2 regions of the Nostocoides sp. genome follow, and region 2 is predicted to be linked to the other one. Evidence: predicted binding sites of a transcription regulator. Region 2 holds the regulator's gene; the other holds the start of a gene.

Region 1 (3,406 bases), on a different contig from region 2:
TTCCTCCGTCATCCTAGGGGGGCGGGCCGACAACGCGGCGGACGACTCGACGTTCATGCGTCGGGAGCCAAACGCGACAAGGCATTGACGATCCGGTCGCTGGGACTGGAACCACCCTTGTCGGGCAGATTCGCCATCAATTTCAGGAGAAAACGCATCAGCGTGGTCCGCGGGAGACCGTATTTCGTGGCGATCCGCATGACCTCGGGATTGCCGATGGCATGGGCGAACCAGCGGCCGAGGGTGAAGTAGCCGCCGAGTTCGTGCTTCATCACCCCCGGGTAGGCCGCGAGGACCCGCTCCCGCTCCGCGTCGCTGCCCCGGGCCAGGGCTTGAGCGATCAACTCCGAGCCCACCCGGGCGGCTTCGAGGGCGTAGTCGATGCCCTCGCCGTTGAAGGGGTTGACCATCCCCCCGGCGTCGCCGACGAGAAGGAGGCCATCGGCATACAGCGGGGTGCGGTTGAAGCCCATCGGCAGAGCGGCCCCACGGATCGGGCCGGCCGCCTCGTCATGGGTCAGGTGCCAGTCGGCATCGATGTCCTCGACCCAACGCCGCATGACGTCCTTGTAATCGGTGTGACCGAAGGCACTGGAGGTATCCAGGATGCCCAGGCCGACGTTGGTGCGGCCGTCCTCGAGCGGGAAGAGCCAGCCATAGCCGGGCATCAGCATGCGGGTGCCGTCGTCACGACGCGTCCACAGCTCCAGGTGCGACTCGAGATAGTCGTCCTGCTTGGGGGTCTTGTAGTAGGCGCGGACCGCCACGCCCATGACGCGGTCCTCGCGCTTCTCGCGTCCGGCCGCGGTGGCCAGCCGGGAGGAGACGCCGTCGGAGGCGACGACGACGGGGGCGCGAACGGCATACGTCTCGCCCGTGGCGCGACCGCGCTCGTCGAGGCGCTTGGCGCAGACCCCGACAACCCGGCCGGTGCGCTCGTCACGCAGCGGGGCGGTGACGCTGGTGCGCTCGAGGAGGCGGGCGCCGCGGTGCTCGGCGTGGCGCGCGAGCGTCTCGTCGAGTTGGCCACGCGTGCGGACCATGCCGTAGTCGGGGAAGCTGCGCGTCGTGGGCCAGTCGAGGGTCAGCGTGTGGCCGCCGCCCTTGATCCGCAGGCCCTTGGTGCGCTGCCAGCCGGTGGTGTCGACGCCGAGGGAGATCAACTCCTTGACTGCGCGCGGGGTCAGGCCGTCGCCGCAGATCTTGTCGCGCGGGAACGCGGCCTTCTCCAAAAGCACCACGTCGAGTCCGTGTTGGGCGAGATAGGCCGCCGTAGCGCTGCCTCCCGGGCCCGCGCCGACGACGACCACATCGGCCTGATCACCAGGCTGCGTCATGGGGTTCCCTCGCCGAGCTTGTGAATGGTTTCACGAACTGCCCGAGTCTAGGCGAGGGCTCCCCCGACGGTGGAAGTAAGGCTTACCTAAGCGTCGTGGCTGCGGGGGGCCGTCGGACTACCGGAGCGGGTCGACGACGACCGAGGCGTTGCTGCCCAGGAGGAGGGTCTTGCCGGTGCCGAGGTCATAGGCATACATCGCGCTCAGGGTCGGATCGGGGGAAGGGGTGCCCATGACATACACCTTGGAGCCGATCGCGGTCTGTACGTGGGCCATCCCCCAGGTCGCAAAGGAGGCCTTGATCGCGGTGTAGCTGCCGGGGCGCGGGGCGAAGCCGATGCCGTCGCCGGTGCCCTGCACCGCGTCACTCGCGACGATGCCTTTGCTCGTGCGCCACGCGCCGTCGAAGCCGAAGGGCGCGCTTGCCCGGGTGAGCGCGCTCGGCGCCCCGCCCGCCCACGCGAACCGGTAGACGTCCATACGCATGGCCGCGTCGTTCCAGCAGATCGCCGTCAGACGCGCGGCGTCCCAGTTGGACAGCGGCGTGCACCGGCGACCGGTCACCGCGGGCAGGGTGCGCACCAGCGCGCCCGTGGCAGTGGCCCTGACCCGGATTCGGCCGCCCCCCTCATCGGTCGCGAAGGTCAGGCCGTCGGGTGCCGGAAGGACGCTCGAGGCGCCAGGCACCGAGAGCTCGAGCGCGCCGGTCACGCTGCGCCGCTCCGTGAAGGGAGCTTGCCCGTCCGGTCGCTGCCGGCCCAGCCAGATCGACGCTGCGGACGGCGCCGTGAAACGGGCCTGAATGATGTCCGAGCCGACGGTCGATGTCGTGAAGCTCGACCAGGCACCCTTGAGCGAGTCGTAGGCCGCAATGCGGGTGGACTCGTCATTGATCGGGGCCGTGAAGAGGAACCGGGTGCCGTTGCGGGAGACATCGGCTAAATGCAGGTCGGAGTCCGGCGCCGCAGTGACGCGGGTGTTCACGCCGGTCGGGCTGACCAGCCAGAGGACACCGTTCTCGATGGTGGCGACATATCCGGCCTTGGAGCCCGCAGCCGCCGTGGTCGCCGCGGGCGCGGCGGGAGCGAGATCAGCGGCCGTGTCCGCCTGCGCTGCGGTCACGCCAGCAGCGATCCCGGCCGTGCCTGCGAGGGCAGCGCAGGACGCCATGACAGCACGAAAAGACTTGCGAGAGAACATGAGTGACCCCTGTATGTCGCTGCGCCGGCCGCGTTGCCGGCGTCACCCCTATGACTACGCACCCCGGGGATCGGTTGGGTGCCACATCAGACTTCTTCTTGTCGACGGCGCCTTGCCGGCCGCTTCGCGCGGCGAGGATCTGTCAGGGCGTCATGCATGGACAGCGTTCGCCTCGGACGCCCGCCGAGCGTCAGCGATCGGTGAGAGCGTCCCTCATCGGGATGAACTTGGCGTCGGACTCGGCGACCTCGTCGGCGGGATCCGAGCCGGCGACGATGCCGCACCCGGCATACAGGGTGATCTGGCGCCGGTCGGCCGGGTCGAGTTCACCGCTGCGCAGGGCGATCCCCCACTCGCCATCGCCGGTGACATCCATCCAGCCCACCGGGCCGGCATACCGGCCGCGGTCCATGCCCTCGAGCTCGGCAATGACCCGATCTGCTGCCGCCGTCGGGGTGCCGCAGACGGCGGCCGAAGGGTGCAGGGACGCGGCGAGTTCCAGCGATGTGGCGCCGTCGTCGACCGCCCCGGCGACATCGGTGGCGAGATGCATGACGTTGGGCAGATGCAGGACGAACGGCGACTCCGGCACGCTCATCGAGGAGCAGTGGCGACCGAGGGCGTCGGCGACCGAACGGACCGCGTACTCGTGCTCCTCCAGATCCTTCGAGGACCGGGCCAGCGAACCGGCGAGGGCGAGATCGTGGGCGTCGTCGCCGGTGCGCCGAATCGTCCCGGCCAAGACCCGCGATGTGGCCAGGCCGCGATCGAGGCGGACGAGCATCTCCGGCGTGGCCCCCACCATGCCAGCGACCGCGAATACCCACGTGTTCTCGTAGCGCGCGGCCAGCCGGCGAAGCAGCCAGCGG
Region 2 (3,406 bases):
AGAACCAGTGGACCCAGGAGGATTATCCCTGGGATCCGATGGTCGATTATGCCGGCATGAAGCGCAACACCGAGGATTTCATGAGCCTGTGGCGTTGTGCGAAGCCGACCATCGCCAAGATCACGGGCTATTGCATCGGCGGCGGCATGAACCTCGCCGCCTGCTGCGACCTGCGCTACTGCAACGACGGGGCGCGTTTCGGCGTGCCGGCCGCCCGGCTGCACGTACGGCAGGGGCTCGGGATCCCCCATGAGGGCGTAGGCCGGCGGCTGCGCCGGTGACTGCGCTCGACCCGCCCTCGCTGGGTCGGTCGTAGGCGAGCGCCGGCAAGGTCACCGCCCCCGATTCCGCGGCCGGCGCGGGTGCGAAGAGTTCGGCAAGGGCGTCGGCATACTCGGCCATCCGGCCGCTGGCCGCGAGTTCCTTGACCCGCACGGTGGGGCCGTGCAGGAGCTTGTCGACGAGCCGGCCCATGGCGATCTCGACCTCGCGACGTTCGGCGTCGCCGAGATTCGGCGTGCGCGAGCGCAGGCGGCCCACTTCACCGGCGAGGATCGTGGCGCCTCGTTCACGCATGGCCGCGATCGTCGGGACCGCCGCCTGGACGGACCGGGCGCTGATGAAGTCGGCGACCTCGGTGTCGACCAGGCCGGTGGCCGCCCGGACGACGGGGTTGCCCGTTACCGCGCGCAGCCGGGCGCCCAGGTGATCCAACCCGAGTCGCGTGACCCCCCGCAGGTCCCCAGCCGCGTGCTCGATGTCGTGCGGCATCGCCAGGTCGACCAACACCTGGGGCCGCTGCGACCCCGCCCGCGCCGCGTCCACCACGGATGCTGTCAGCACCAGGCCGGGCGCCCCGACGCACGACACGACCACATCGGCGGCGCCGAGGGCATCGGGAAGTTCGGCTAGGTGGGCGGCGCGGCCGCCGACGCGGAAGGCCAGGGCTTCACCGCGGGCATACGTCCGGTTGACGATGACGATCGAGCCGTAGCCCGCGCGCGCCGCCGTGGTCGCTACCAATGCCGCCATTGCGCCCGCCCCGACGACGACGAGTCGCGTTTGCGCCGGGGGGCCGACGATCTGCGAGGCCGCCCCGAATGCGGTCTCGACCAGCGAGGAGGAATACGTCTCGATGCCGGTCTCGGTGTGGACGCGCTTGCCGACCCGCAACGCCTGCTGGAAGAGCTGGTTGAGGCTCGACCCGGTCAGCCCGGCAGCTTGTGCCTCGTGCAACGAGACCCGCAGCTGTGCCCGAATCTGGTTCTCCCCCAACGCCATCGAGTCGAGACCGCTTGCTACCCGGAAGGTATGCGCGATCGCACCATCCTCGTAGTGCACCCCGAGTCGCTCGGTCAGGTCGGCCCGCGGAAGGCCCGACTGCCCGGACAGGGCATCGGTGATGTCCGCGATCGCGCCGTGGAAGGTGGCGGCCTCGGCGTACACCTCGGTCCGGTTGCAGGTGGAGACAACGACGACCTCGCGGACGTGCTCGCTCCCGGCGATGGCGTGGGCGAGATCGCGGCGGCCGGAGGCGTCGAGGCTGATCCGTTCGAGCAGGTCGAGGGGTGCGTTGTGGTGGGAGAGGCCGAGGACGAGCAGGCTCACGGCGCCACCGCCAGCTTCGGAGCGCGGCTGCGCTGCTGCTTGTGGAAGGCGAGGATCTGCAGTTCCGTTGCGACATCGACCTTGCGCACATCGACGCCGGCAGGCACGTTCAAGGTCACGGCGGCGAAGTTCAGGATCGAAGTGACACCGGCCGCGATGAGTGCGTCGCAGACCTCCTGGGCGGCGTGCGCGGGGGTGGTGATCACACCCAGCGTGTCGGGGGCCGCGGCCAGCGCCGGGAGCGCGGTCATCGCGCTGACCACCAGGCCGGCCACGGGCTGGCCGACGACTGCGGGATCCCGATCCAGCAGCGCGACGAGCTGGAATCCGCCCGCCGCGAAACCGCCATAGGCGGCGAGGGCGCGCCCGAGGTTGCCCATGCCGACGATCAGCACGGGCCAGTCGCGCGTCAGACCGAGCGCCCGGGCGATTTCGACCGAGAGGTGGGTAACGTCATACCCGACTCCGCGCACGCCATGACTGCCGAGGAACGAGAGGTCTTTGCGCACCATCGCCGAGCCTACGCCGGTGGCCGCCGCGAGCGCTTCGGAGGAGGTCGAGACGACCCCCCTGTCGCTCATCGAGGTCAACGCGCGAAGATAGTCGGGCAGGCGGGCGACCGTGGCGTCAGGGATGCCGCGACGCCGGATCTCGGTCGCTGACACCTGGGTCACCTCGTTCTGTCAGGCGTGGTCGGGGCGATCCGGGTGCCGATCGGCACCCTCGCGCTTCTCGCAAGGCTACGCGCTTGTGAAGGCCTTCACAAAGTCTCGCGTGCAGAGTGAGATACCCCTGCGGGCATGGTCCTTCGTCGTCGCGACGGCCACGTGAGCAGCGTCACCCTGCGCCCGTGGGTCAGCGACCACGGGCGCCGAGCGCGGCGCGCAGCCGTTGCGGATCGACCCGCCAGTAGGCGTGGACCTCTCCGTCGATCAACACCACCGGGATCAGATCGCCGTATGCCGCGCTCAGGCGCGCGTCGTCGTCCACCGACTGCTCGACAACAGTCAGTCCGAACTCGGCCGCCACTGCGCGCACGACCGGCTCCGCGTCCGCGCACAGGTGACAACCCGGGCGGCCGATGAGCACAACCGGCGGGACAGTCCCGGCCCCCGGTGCGGACACGCGGTGAGCGGACGGCATACGGGCTGGGCGCGCGCGGGGCAGTCGCACGCCGTCAGTGGAAGACAGAGCGCCGCGAGGCCAGGAGGCCGTAGACGGTCTGCTGGATGGTCTCGCGCACCCGGTCGGTCAGGTCGAAGACGATCATCGGATCGTCGGCGGCCTTCGGGTCGAAGGCGCCGGTGTCGACGGGCGGGCCGAACTCGATGATCCATTTACTCGGCAACGGAATCATGCCCAGGGGGCCGAGCCAGGGGAAGGTGGGCGTCACCGGGAAATAGGGCAGACCCACCAGGTTGGCCAAGCCCTTGAGATTGGCGATCATCGGGTAGATCTCCTCGGCACCGATGATCGCGCACGGGATGATGGGCACCCCGGTGCGGATGGCCGCGGAAACGAAACCGCCGCGGCCGAAGCGTTGAAGTTTGTAGCGCTCGTTGAACGGCTTGCCGACACCCTTGAAGCCCTCGGGCCAGACACCGACGAGTTCGCCGCTGGTCAACAGGCGTTCGGCGTCGGGGTTGGTGGCGAGGGTGGCTCCGCCCTTGCGGGCGATGCTGCCCAGGCCGGGAGTGCCGAAGACCAGGTCCGCGCCGAGCTCGCGCAGTTGGCGGTGCGCAGGGTGCTTGTCGTGGATGGCGACCTGGGTCATCAGGGAATCGACCGCGACCGTGCC

Evidence for each region. Region 2 encodes Rex, which represses fermentation and respiration genes when NADH is low (regulators of the CRP and FNR family bind a similar motif). Its sites were predicted from a motif close to CTTGTGAANNNNTTCACAAG; they were not measured.
Region 1: PKH97_RS07400 (geranylgeranyl reductase family protein) is a predicted target of Rex. The motif match lies at 1,355-1,374, and genes of this name have one in related genera.

The regions. Positions count from the first base shown of each region.
Region 1 covers NZ_DAOQZV010000076.1:2,337-5,742, reverse strand. The annotation lists gene PKH97_RS07400 (geranylgeranyl reductase family protein) at 54-1,337, opposite strand; gene PKH97_RS07395 (hypothetical protein) at 1,455-2,537, opposite strand; gene PKH97_RS07390 (isochorismate synthase) at 2,728-3,406, opposite strand, start outside.
Region 2 covers NZ_DAOQZV010000275.1:425-3,830, reverse strand. The annotation lists partial or broken gene PKH97_RS14655 (enoyl-CoA hydratase/isomerase family protein) at 39-161, shown strand; gene PKH97_RS14650 (glutamyl-tRNA reductase) at 121-1,608, opposite strand; gene PKH97_RS14645 (redox-sensing transcriptional repressor Rex) at 1,605-2,273, opposite strand; gene PKH97_RS14640 (glutaredoxin family protein) at 2,464-2,733, opposite strand; gene PKH97_RS14635 (lysophospholipid acyltransferase family protein) at 2,786-3,406, opposite strand, start outside.